DNA from 3 places in the Streptococcus jiangjianxini genome. Region 3 is predicted to be linked to each of the others. Evidence: predicted binding sites of a transcription regulator. Region 3 holds the regulator's gene; each other region holds the start of a gene.

Region 1 (4,290 bases), on a different contig from region 3:
GCTACCTCACGCGCAAACCCCATTTCATGTGTCACAATAACCATTGTCATTCCAGACTTCGCCAAGTCTTGCATAACGGCCAAAACCTCTCCAACCATTTCGGGATCAAGAGCTGATGTTGGCTCATCAAAAAGTAAAACATCTGGATCCATAGCCAATCCACGCGCTATGGCGATACGTTGCTGTTGCCCACCCGATAAACTGGACGAATAGGCATCTGCTTTATCACGAAGACCAACTTTATCTAGGAGTTCAAAAGCTTTTGCTTCTGCTTCACTCTTTGATAAGCCTTTTGTTTTCATTGGCGATAAAGTGATATTTTCTAAAATACTCATATTTGGGAAAAGGTTAAATTGTTGGAAAACCATTCCCATTTTCTCACGCATCTTGAAAACATCATTCTTTTTATCAGTAATGTCTATACCTTCAAAAGTAACACTACCTTTAGTTGGTATTTCTAGTAAATTCATGGTCCTAAGAAATGTTGATTTTCCTGATCCAGAAGGACCAATGATAACCACAACTTCTCCCTTGTGAATGTCTAGATTGATTCCCTTTAACACTTCATTTTGGCCAAAGTGTTTATGCAAATTCTCAATTGAAATTAATGTCTCTGTCATTATAGTGTTCCTCCATTACCCATTCGTTTTTCAAGGATTTGCAATAATCTAGACATTGCTGTTGTGATCATTAAATAGTAGAATGCCGCAAACAAGAGTGGTTCGACAGGAATATAGGTTGCTGTTACTACAGACTGCGCACCATTCCAAAGTTCCATTACCCCAATGGTTTGTAAAAGTGAGCTATCCTTGATGATGGTAATAAATTCATTCCCCAAAGCCGGCAAGATATTTTTAATCGCTTGAGGCAAAATAACATAACGCATAGCGTTTTTAGGCTTAATACCTAGTGAGTAGGCTGCTTCCAGCTGTCCCTTTGGTACAGACTCAATACCAGCACGAACAGACTCCGAAATATAGGCGCCACTGTTCAATGAGATAATAATAATGCCAGGCAAAAGACGGCTAAAGTCCATATCTAAGACACCAAAACCAACAGTCGGTGCTCCGCTAAAATGCATCCAGGCAAATGCAATCATAATTTGGACTACCATAGGAGTCCCCCGAAATACCCAAACATAAAAACTGGCTAGCCAAGCTAAAGGCTTAAAGGAACTCCTTTTTGAAAATGCCACTAAAATACCAATAATGGTTCCAAAAAAGACAACACAAGCAGAAATCATAATGGTGACTATGACACCGTAGTTAAAATAAGCCCAATACTTGGGAAGGAAAGAAAAATCCATAACGAACTCCTATTTACTAAAAGATAAGAACCATCATAGCATAGATAAACTAAAAATACAATGTTTTTCGGTATTTTTATACAATAAAACCTCTTTTTTTGTATAAAGAAGGCGAAAATCCATTGAAATATTCAATTCAAGCCATATCAGTTCTAACACCTGAGTTTCTACATTAGCTACCAGCGACCTCTCTAATATCCCCCTAATACTACCCTTTAAAGGCAAAATAAAAATGAGCCTGCCACCATGTCCCAGACTCATTTCTACTAACTTAATAAAGTAAATCATAAATTTCCATTGCAATCAAATCAATGCTATCAAACGAATATAACTCCTTAGCTTCAACATCGCGCAAAGTGAAAACTGGTCCGTTTTCTGGATCGTTACTGAATGATACTTCTGCAACAACAACTCCTTCTCGCTCAAAATTACGTTTTAAATTACCGCCATCTGTGGCCATAAGCTCAAGACGATTGATGATTCTCACTAAATGTGATTCCATATCATACTCCTCTATTTCTATTGATTTCTCTTATTTTACCACAAAAGCTTTCAAAGTAACACTAAATCAACTATTTTCCTGATATTAAGCTGTTAAAAAATTCGTTAGCACTCTTTTAGTTAGACTGCCAATTTTTTGAACTTTTTACTTGCAATGCAGAACGATCATGCTATAATAAAGTCAGATAAAGTTTGACTATATTTGACCAAAATGAATTTGGTTCGATAAAAGTCCTATATCTATTTAAACATTTCACTTTTAAAAATCTCTCAAAAAGCGAGGTATATCTATGCTTTGTCAAAATTGTCAATTAAATGAATCAACTATCCATTTATACACTAATGTTAATGGAAGGCAAAAACAAGTCGATCTTTGCCAAAACTGTTATCAAATCATGAAAACGGATCCTAAAAACAGTCTTTTGTCAAATTTAGGCCAAGAAAGAGCGTCATCGTCTATGAATCCATTTTTCGATGATTTCTTTGGTGATCTCAATAACTTCCGCGCCTTTAGCGGTGATTTACCAAATAGTCCTAAAACACAAGCTGGTGGTCAAGGTGGCAACAAGGGCCCAGGAAACCGTCAACCAAACGGTCCTCAAGGACCTGCTCAGCAAAAGAACCAAGGTCTCCTAGAGGAATTCGGTATCAATATTACTGAAATCGCTCGTCAAGGTGACATTGATCCTGTTATTGGCCGTGACGATGAAATTCTTCGTGTCATTGAAATTCTAAACCGTCGTACTAAGAACAATCCTGTTCTTATCGGTGAGCCCGGAGTTGGTAAAACAGCTGTTGTGGAAGGCCTAGCTCAAAAAATTGTCGATGCTGATGTTCCACAAAAACTCCAGGGTAAACAAGTCATTCGTTTAGATGTTGTCAGCCTTGTTCAAGGAACTGGTATCCGTGGTCAATTTGAAGAGCGTATGCAAAAGCTCATGGAAGAAATTCGCAATCGCCAAGATGTGATTCTCTTCATCGATGAAATCCATGAAATTGTTGGTGCCGGTAGTGCTGGCGATGGCAATATGGACGCTGGTAATATCCTAAAACCTGCTCTCGCACGTGGCGAGCTTCAATTAGTTGGGGCAACAACTCTTAATGAGTATCGTATTATTGAAAAAGACGCTGCTTTGGAACGTCGTATGCAACCGGTTAAAGTCGATGAACCAAGTGTTGAAGAAACCATCACCATCTTAAAGGGAATTCAACCCAAATACGAAGATTACCATCATGTCAAATACAGCTCTGATGCTATCGAAGCGGCAGCCATTCTTTCCAATCGTTACATCCAAGATCGCTTCCTTCCCGATAAGGCTATTGACCTTCTTGACGAATCCGGTTCTAAGATGAATTTAACCTTGAATTTTGTTGATCCGCAAGAAATAGATCAGCGCCTAGTTGAAGCTGAGAATCTTAAGACCCAAGCAACACATGATGAAGACTACGAACGTGCCGCTTACTATCGTGATCAAATCGCTAAGTACAAGGAAATGCAAGCTCAAAAAATAGACGATCAAGACATCCCTATTATTACGGAAAAAAATATCGAAGCTATTATTGAGCAAAAAACTAATATCCCCGTTGGCGATCTCAAAGAAAAAGAACAAAGCCAATTGGTTCATTTGGCGGATGACCTTAAATCACATGTCATTGGTCAAGATGATGCTGTCGATAAAATTGCAAAAGCTATCCGTCGTAACCGAGTCGGTCTTGGCTCTCCAAATCGCCCCATCGGTTCCTTCCTCTTTGTAGGGCCAACTGGTGTTGGTAAAACAGAACTCTCCAAACAATTAGCTATCGAACTCTTCGGTTCCGCTGACAGCATGATCCGCTTCGACATGTCTGAATACATGGAAAAGCACGCTGTTGCCAAACTTGTCGGTGCTCCTCCAGGATACGTTGGTTATGAAGAGGCTGGGCAATTAACTGAAAAAGTCCGCCGCAACCCATATTCACTTATCCTACTTGATGAAGTTGAAAAAGCTCATCCAGATGTCATGCATATGTTTCTCCAAGTCCTTGATGATGGTCGCCTAACTGATGGTCAAGGTCGTACGGTCAGCTTCAAAGATACCATCATTATCATGACTTCTAATGCCGGTACTGGCAAAGTTGAAGCTTCTGTTGGTTTCGGTGCTGCTCGTGAAGGTCGCACCAATTCTGTACTTAACCAGCTTGGTGATTTCTTCAGTCCAGAGTTTATGAACCGTTTTGACGGTATTATCGAATTCAAGGCCCTTGAAAAAGAAAACCTTCTTACGATTGTTAACCTTATGCTTGAAGATGTTAACGACCGTCTCGCTGTCAACGGCCTCCACCTCGAGGTAACCGATAAAGTTAAGGAAAAACTGGTTGACCTTGGCTATGATCCAAAAATGGGGGCTCGACCACTGCGCCGAACTATCCAAGACCATATCGAAGATGCTATCACAGATTATTACCTTGAAAATCCTTCAGAAAAAAATCTCCGTGCTATCATG
Region 2 (4,290 bases), on a different contig from region 3:
GAGCATCAATTCCCATTTCACGGGCTTGCTTGATGATTGTACCAACTTCTTGGTAGTAACCTGGCATTACGATGGCATCGAAATCGTCATCTTTGAATTTTGTCAGAGCTGATTGAAAATCAGTGTCTTTGGCTTGGAAGGTTGACTCACTAACAATGTCACCTTTATAGTGCTTTTTAAACTCTTTGGCTATCCCTTTTGAATAGTCACTCGAATTATCATAGTAAAGGACTACTTTTTTTGCTTTTAAATCCTTGCTAAGAAATTTGGAAAGGACCTCACCTTGATAACTGTCGATAAAGGTTGTTCGAAACATGTATTGTCGTGTCTTTCCATCTTTTCCAACGGTTAAATCATCCTGTGTTGCCGCTGGTGCTACCAGTGGTACAGCTGCTTTTTCAGCATTTGGACTAGCTGAGGCAACGGCTGACGATACCATTGGACCTACGACAGCATTAACGCCACTTTCCGTTGTCAAGTTAGTGGTAACCGTAGCTGATTCTGAGTTGTCAGATTTATTGTCCTTAACAAACGCTTTGATTTTCTTACCGTCAACACCACCATCTTTATTGATCTCAGCAATCGCCAATTGAGCACCATTTTTACCAGCGTTACCATAAGCAGAAACATCACCCGTTGACTCAAAGTTTAATCCCACTTTCAGCGTATCACCAACTTTAGTTCCTTCTGTGTTTGAACTTGAACTATTAGGAGCAGCACTACAAGCTGCAAGAAAGGCTGTACTCATCAATGTAACAGCGACAAAAGTTAATTTTTTCTTCATAAAGCAATCTCCTTAAAGTATGTTACACAATAATACTGAATTATCAGAATATTGTCAATACTTTATTTCTGAATTTTTCAAATTTTTTAAAAAATGACCTTAAGAAGCTTCTAAGCCTATCAAATTGAAGAAAAAAATCTCTTAGAAATACTGTGACATCAATACTTCTAAGAGATTTATTATTTAAAGACGTAAAAGTCATTTTCTTGATAGTTCATGTTCGGAAGGGGTTGTCTACTTTCTTAAAGACTGTTAAGCCTCTTTCTCCAGAACTTTGAGAAACAACTGTAACACTTGACAGTTTTGCTACGCTTTTACCCTTTTCATTAACAATCAACAAAAAAATAGACAGTCCTCAAGAACCGTCTATGTGTTATCAATCATCATGGTTGTCCAGATTACCTACAAAATTCGTATCGATATCATCGAGAGCCGACGGTTTAACCTTTTTAACATATTTCATTGTTTTTAAAGTTGACACAATGTCTTCTTCCTGATCTTTATCAATATATATCATGACATATTTAAATCGTTTGGAATGGTAAAAAATATCACCCAATTTACTTAACTTTCTAGCATCGCGATTATAGTAAAGGTAAACCGCAAGGCTCATTCTTTCTTTGATTTCCATAGTTTCCTTTTTCTTATTCAGTCTTATTTTTACTATTATAGCAAATTTTCCCAAATAAAAAACCTGCCAAGGCAGGTTAAATCGCATTCTTTATTATTTTAATTCATTGTTATCCATGATAGCGTCGATGAAGCCATATGCAAGTGTTTCTTCAGCATCCATCCAGCGATCACGTTCAGCATCGATATGGATTTTTTCCATACTTTGCCCTGAATTATCAGAAAGAATTTTTTCTAATTTGTGACGTGTTTTCAAAAGATGCTCAGCAGCAATAGCCATATCTGTTTGTTGCGTACCGCCACCAGTACCTCCCATCGGTTGGTGCATCATGTATTCTGCGTTTGGCAACATGAAACGTTTACCTTTGGCACCTGATGATGCGATAATGGTCCCCATTGAAGCTGCCATTCCCATAACAATGGTTTGCACATCAGCTTTAATGAAGTTCATAGTATCAACGATGGCTAAACCAGCAGAGACAGATCCACCGGGTGTATTGACATAAAGGTAAATATCTTTAGTAGGGTCTTGGGCATCCAAGAAAAGCAACTGCGCGATCACTGAGTTTGCCATGTTATCTTCAACTGGACCCGTTAACATAATAATACGGTCTTTTAACAGACGTGAGTAAATATCATAAGAGCGCTCACCGCGTGACGTTTGTTCAATAACTACAGGAATCATATTTTTCTCCATTTCATTGTTTGTTAGCAATTTCAATTGCCAATTTAATGACTGATTTTATTATATGACTTTGGTCAAAAAAGGTCAAATAAAAAACTCATTTTTTTAGCATTCTAAGCTAGAGAGTGCTAATTCAACATCTAAAAGGAAAGAGCAATCTCTTGCTCTTTCTAGGCTAAAGCCGACACTATTGCTATTTTGTACCAAAGAGACGGTCACCCGCATCACCAAGACCAGGAACAATGTAACCATGCTCATTTAGTTTTTCATCAAGAGATGCCGCATAGATATCAACATCTGGATGAGCGGCTTGTAATTTCTCCACACCTTCTGGAGCAGCCACCAAACACACAAAGCGAATATTTGTCGCACCGCGTTTTTTGAGCGAATCGACTGCCAATATAGCTGATCCACCAGTCGCAAGCATTGGGTCAACCACAAAAATTTGGCGTTGATCAATGTCTTCTGGTAATTTAACCAAGTATTCCACTGGCTCAAGCGTTTCCTCGTCACGATACATACCGATATGACCAACTTTAGCAGCTGGAACGAGGCTCAAAAGGCCATCTACCATACCAATACCAGCACGAAGGATTGGAACAATAGCTAATTTCTTACCAGCCAATTGTTTTTGAATCGTTGTTGTCACTGGCGTTTCAATTTCAACGTCTTCAAGAGGCAAGTCACGAGACACTTCGTACCCCATCAACATAGCAATTTCATCAACTAATTCTCTAAAATCTTTTGTTGGAGTCGTTGAACGACGTAAGATCGATAGTTTGTGTTGAATGAGCGGATGTGAAATGACTTGGAATTTTCCCATGATTTAAAACCACTTTCTATTGTTTTTATTTATTATATCAAAAAATCCTCCGCGAGGGGAGGATTTAAGTAGGTCAATCCAACAAAATTCAACTATCCTTTTGGGAAAGCTTTGACCAAGCGCTTCAGCGCTTCTTCTATCACGTGGGTGGGCGTTGCTGTATTTAGACGGAAATGATACTCTCCCTCTTTTCCAAAAGTTAAACCATCGTTTAGGATTAATTTGACATCTTCTTGAAGAATGTTTCCAAGCTCATTATGGCTAATGCCATAGTTAGAAAAATCTAACCAAACCAGATAAGTGCCTTCTGGTTTCATGACCTTGATATCTGTTTGTGTGGTCAAGGTTTCAGTCAGTAGATTGATATTCCTCTCCAGAACTATTTTTAATTCATCCAACCAGTCCTTACCATACCTTAGTGCTGTTTCTGTGGCTAAGAAACCTAGCGTGGAGACTTCATGCTGATTATTGACCAACTGTGCATCCTTAAAAGCTTTTCTTAGTTTAGGATTTGGGATGAGTGCAAAGCTATTTTTGGTTCCTGCAATATTGAAGGTCTTAGTTGCACTCGTCAATACCAGAGCAAAATTCTGATAATCAGCATTAACAGACAAGAGACTATGATGCTTATGTCCAAAAAGTACCAAATCTTGGTGAATTTCATCTGAAATCAGATAAACACCATATTTTCGGCAAAGTTCTGCTACCCTAACAATTTCCTCTTTGGTCCAAACTCGTCCACCAGGATTATGAGGACTGCAAAAAAGATAGAGTTTAACATCATGATCAACCAAGTCTTTTTCCAATTGTTCAAAGTCTATCTCGAAGTGCCCATTCTTGTCTATCAAGGAATTGCTTACTAAAAGGCGTTTGGCTAACGTGACACTTCGTGCGAAAGGAGGATAAACCGGTGTGTTAATGAGAACAGCATCTCCTTTTTGTGTAAAAGCATTAATAGCCACTGAAATAGCTGGTACCACTCCTTCAATCAAGACAATGTCTTCTTTATTAAGGATAACTTGATGCTGTGTTTTTTCCCATTCTTGAACGGCCCGGTAGAGACTATCTTTGGGAGCATCATAGCCAAAAACGGAAGTTTTAGCAAATTCTTCAAGTGCTTCTGTCATAGCCGGAAAAATCTGAAAGTCCATGTCCGCAATCCAAAGAGGAATAATCTCTGGATCATGTTTAACTTTTTGCCACTTGATGGCATTGGTTTTCAGACGCTCTGGAATATCGGTAAAATTATACTTGGTCATATTAACGCCTCACTTACTCAAAGCTTGCTCTAAATCAGCTTTCAAATCTTCCACATCTTCAATTCCTACCGATAGTCGCAACAAATTATCGGACAAACCATAAGAAAAG
Region 3 (4,290 bases):
AAGTAAACGTGAAACAGTCTTAAGATCTCCACTCAAAAGTGCTTCATCAATTGGCGAAAGCTCTGCTTGAACTTCTTTCTTAACCATAGTTTGAACAGTAGCGCTAGCTTCATCTATCAAATCGATGGCTGAGTCTGGAAGGTTTTTACTGGTCATATACCGATGAGCAGATTTAACAGCTGTCATCAGGGCATCATCAGAAATCGATACATGATGATAAGCTTCATAACTAGGACGAAGTCCTTTGAGAATCTCAAAGGCATCTTCAACAGCAGGCTCTTCAATAATGATTTTAGCAAAACGACGCGATAGAGCTGCATCTTTTTCAATATGCTTTTGATATTCTTCTTGAGTGGTTGCGCCAACCATATGGAGTGTCCCGCGTGAAAGAGCTGGTTTAAGAATGTTAGCCGCATCTAAGGTGCTGTCCATCCCACTGCCAGACCCCATAATCGTGTGCATTTCATCCACAAAGAGGATAATGTGCCCGTCTGTCTCGATATCATCGATGATTTGATTCATACGCTCCTCAAAATCACCGCGGAATCGGGTCCCTGCAACCACGCTCATCATATCTAATTCCAGAACTCGCATATCACGCAGCTCATAAGGAATCTCTCCACTAGCAATACGTTGGGCTAAACCATAAGCCAAAGCTGTTTTACCGACACCAGCATCACCGACTAAGACGGGATTGTTCTTAGTTTTACGGCTGAGCACCTGTACCATACGAGAAATTTCTTGGTCGCGGCCCACAACCGTTTCTAAAGCGCCAGCCTGCGCCATAGCTGTTAAGTCGCGTGTGAAATCCGATAATTCTCCAGCTGTTGATGGTGGTTTCATCATATCTGTAAAATTATTAGCCTTAGGGCGTTTAGGTTTTTTCAACTCGTGAATGGATTTGACTTGATCCTTAGTAAAGCCCGCATGTTTCTCTAAACTTTGACGGAGGCTAAAAATCGAAGATCCTTCACCATCATTTTTAAGTTTAAAACCAGCTAATTCCAAGATACGGATGGGCATCATTTGTGGATTTAGGAGCATCGCCATCAAAACATGCTCGGTACCAACCTCTTCATCTCCAGTAATATGACTAATTTGTTCCGCAAAAGCCAAGATCTCAGCTGTCGCTACCGATTGCTCATGAAGATCAAACTGATTAATACTATCATCAAAAGTCTTCTCCGACGCTAAAATAGCAGCTGCAAAATAATCATTTTCACCGGTCTCACTGTCAAATTCTCGGAAAGTTAATCCTGCAATGGTTTCATCACTAGAAATTAATCCAAGCAAAAGATGCCAACTTTCTAACAATTGGCAAGAGAATTGTGTTGCAATAATTTGTGACAGGCCAAAAACTTCCTGCATTTTTTGTGAATACTTAACCATTATGATTCCTTTTTCCTATCCAACCGATGGAGGAGTTTCTTTAACATTCTAGTTCTAATAAAAGGGGCATCTTGTCCTAATACGGCATCAGAAGTCATTGATAACAGCAAGTTGCCTTCTCGCTCCGTGATCACCTTTTCTTCAAATAAGAGTTGAATAAGATCATCAAAAACCTGTTGGCTAACCCGCTCACCAACGGTTGCCATCAAAGAACCCAGTAATTGATGATTATCTGAAAACTTAACCTTGGCAATGCGAATGTAGCCGCCACCACCGCGTTTACTTTCAACCAAATAACCTCGACTCTCTGTGAAGCGTGTCTTTATAACATAGTTGATCTGACTGGGAACAACCTGAAAAGACTCGGCCAGATGAGATCGCTTAATTTCGGTCATACCTGACTGAGCCAACAATTGTTTGATATACTCTTCAATCTGGTCTGAAGTATTTTTTGACGACATTAAGGACCCCCTTTCTTACTTTGACTATAACTGACTATAATTATATCAAATTTTCAAGACATTTAAAACCTTAAGCCTTAAGTATTTATCCTTAGGCAGACGAAAAGAATCGGACCATCAGCTTAACTCTTTTCAGTTTTTTTCACCACTGATAAATCTCCAAGACGATAAGGGATAAACTACCGCTTACTACAAAGGAAATTGATAGCATTCTAACCCCAGGTCCTGAATAGCTTTGGCTAACATCAACTGTGTCATCATCGCACCCATATTACTGGCTATGATAGCCATACTGGTAACGAAGGGTTGACGAGCTATGTCAAAAGATTTTGCGATACTTGCAAAAATAACTAGCATCCCACCCACAACACCAGAAACAACCAAGAATGAACCTAGTCAATAGAAAACAATAGAGACATTTTCAAAAATGGTGACTTTGCCATATTAGACCTTTTGCATTTAGCCATAAGAAAGACACCTCTTTTTATCGAGGTGCCCTAGATTAACGATTAATCAATTATTTACCAAGAGCTGCTGCCATTGTAGCTGCAACTTCGTTTTCAAAGTCATTTGAAGCTTTTTCAATACCTTCACCAACTTCGAAACGGGCAAATGCAACAACTTTAGCATTTACTGATTCTAAGTATTGCTCAACTGTTTTGCTGTCATCCATGATGTAGACTTGTGCAAGAAGTGTGTATTGTTGGTCAACTTTAGTGTTGTCAAGCATGAAGCGATCCATTTTACCTGGGATGATTTTGTCCCAAATTTTTTCTGGTTTACCTTCAGCAGCAAGTTCTGCCTTGATGTCTTCTTCAGCTTTTGCAATCACTTCGTCAGTCAATTGTGCTTTTGATCCATACGCATAGTGTGGAAGGGCTGGTTTGTTAACCATCGCACGAGATTCGTTGTCTTGATCGATACCGTGGTTCAATTGTGCTAATTCATCTTTAACAAATTGCTCATCAAGTTCAGTATATGAAAGAACTGATGGATTCATTGCAGCGATATGCATTGAAATTTGCTTAGCAAGTGCTTCATCGCCACCTTCAACAACTGAGATAACGCCGATACGTCCACCATTATGTTGGTAAGCACCGAAAGCTTGATCATCTGTTTTTTCGATAACAGCAAAGCGACGGAATGAAATTTTTTCTCCGATAGTAGCTGTTGCGTTAACATATGCTTCTTCAAGTGTTTCACCTGAAGCTAATTTAACGTTAACAGCTTCTTCATTGTTAGCTGGTTTAGCTGCTGCAAGTGCTTTTGCAGTTTCGTTTACCAATTCAACAAATTGAGCGTTTTTAGCAACAAAGTCAGTTTCAGCGTTAACTTCAACAACGGCTGCAACGTTACCATCAACGTAAACCCCAGTCAAACCTTCAGCAGCTACGCGGTCAGCTTTTTTAGCTGCTTTAGCCATACCTTTTTCGCGAAGTAATTCAATCGCTTTATCCATATCGCCATCAGTTTCAACAAGTGCTTTTTTAGCGTCCATAACACCAGCACCTGATTTTTCACGCAATTCTTTAACGAGTTTTGCAGTAATTTCTGCCATGAGTAGATCTCCTTAACCTATAATCTGAGAAAACAATTCCTGATCATCAGTTCTTGTTACTCTTTTTAATAACTAACCAAATAAAAACAAAAGAGACTAGGGCTTAGCCCTGCCCCTTTCGCAAGTAATGTCCATTCTTGCCAATCAAGCTCAAATGGTAAAGTGGACAAGCGTCCTTTTTACTTTTCTTAGTTGTTGTCGCCTTCTACAACTTCAACGATCTCTTCGATTGATTCTGCGTTTGCTTCTTCTTGGAAGTCAACACCAGCATCTTCGCCTTGGTTACCTTCAATAACAGCATCAGCCAATTTAGAAGTAATCAATTTAACGGCACGAATAGCATCGTCATTTGCTGGGATAATAACATCGATCTCATCTGGATCAGCGTTTGTATCAACCATAGCTACAACTGGAATACCAAGTTTTTTAGCTTCTTTAACAGCGATTTGTTCTTTATGTGGGTCAACGATGTACATAACATCTGGAATACGAGGCATATCTTCGATACCACCCAAGAATTTTTCAAGACGTGCACGTTGTTTGTTCAACAAGGCAACTTCTTTCTTAGGAAGAACTTCGAAAGTTCCATCTTCTTCCATGCGTTTGATCTCTTTCAATTTAGCGATACGTTTTTGGATTGTATCCCAGTTTGTAAGAGTTCCACCCAACCAACGGTGGTTGATGTAATATTGACCAGCACGAGTAGCTTCTTCTGCTACTGCTTCAGCTGCTTGTTTTTTAGTACCAACGAATAAGATAACTGCATCGTTTGCTGCTGCGTCACGAACGAAGTCGTAAGCTTGATCAGCTAATTTTACAGTTTGTTGAAGGTCGATAACGTGGATACCGTTACGCTCAGTAAAGATATACTTAGCCATTTTA

The links. The regulator CtsR, encoded in region 3, represses protease genes until heat stress. The targets are predictions, from matches to a motif close to TTGGTCAAAAAAGGTCAAANA.
Region 1: a site for CtsR is predicted at 1,997-2,017, ahead of ABP870_RS05575 (ATP-dependent Clp protease ATP-binding subunit). Genes of this name have one in related genera too.
Region 2: a site for CtsR is predicted at 2,170-2,190, ahead of ABP870_RS01070 (ATP-dependent Clp protease proteolytic subunit). Genes of this name have one in related genera too.

The regions. Positions count from the first base shown of each region.
Region 1 covers NZ_JBEHGL010000010.1:22,947-27,236, forward strand. Annotated here, with positions in the region: gene ABP870_RS05555 (amino acid ABC transporter ATP-binding protein) at 1-620, opposite strand, end outside; gene ABP870_RS05560 (amino acid ABC transporter permease) at 620-1,306, opposite strand; gene ABP870_RS05565 (hypothetical protein) at 1,340-1,594, opposite strand; gene ABP870_RS05570 (DUF1797 family protein) at 1,578-1,808, opposite strand; gene ABP870_RS05575 (ATP-dependent Clp protease ATP-binding subunit) at 2,098-4,290, shown strand, end outside.
Region 2 covers NZ_JBEHGL010000001.1:189,903-194,192, forward strand. Annotated here, with positions in the region: gene ABP870_RS01060 (ABC transporter substrate-binding protein) at 1-784, opposite strand, end outside; gene ABP870_RS01065 (DUF2129 domain-containing protein) at 1,161-1,415, opposite strand; gene ABP870_RS01070 (ATP-dependent Clp protease proteolytic subunit) at 1,509-2,111, opposite strand; gene upp (uracil phosphoribosyltransferase) at 2,293-2,922, opposite strand; gene ABP870_RS01080 (MalY/PatB family protein) at 3,015-4,181, opposite strand; gene ABP870_RS01085 (cystathionine gamma-synthase) at 4,191-4,290, opposite strand, start outside.
Region 3 covers NZ_JBEHGL010000014.1:46,227-50,516, forward strand. Annotated here, with positions in the region: gene ABP870_RS07235 (ATP-dependent Clp protease ATP-binding subunit) at 1-1,389, opposite strand, end outside; gene ABP870_RS07240 (CtsR family transcriptional regulator) at 1,389-1,850, opposite strand; gene ABP870_RS07245 (hypothetical protein) at 2,040-2,207, opposite strand; gene tsf (translation elongation factor Ts) at 2,368-3,408, opposite strand; gene rpsB (30S ribosomal protein S2) at 3,597-4,290, opposite strand, start outside.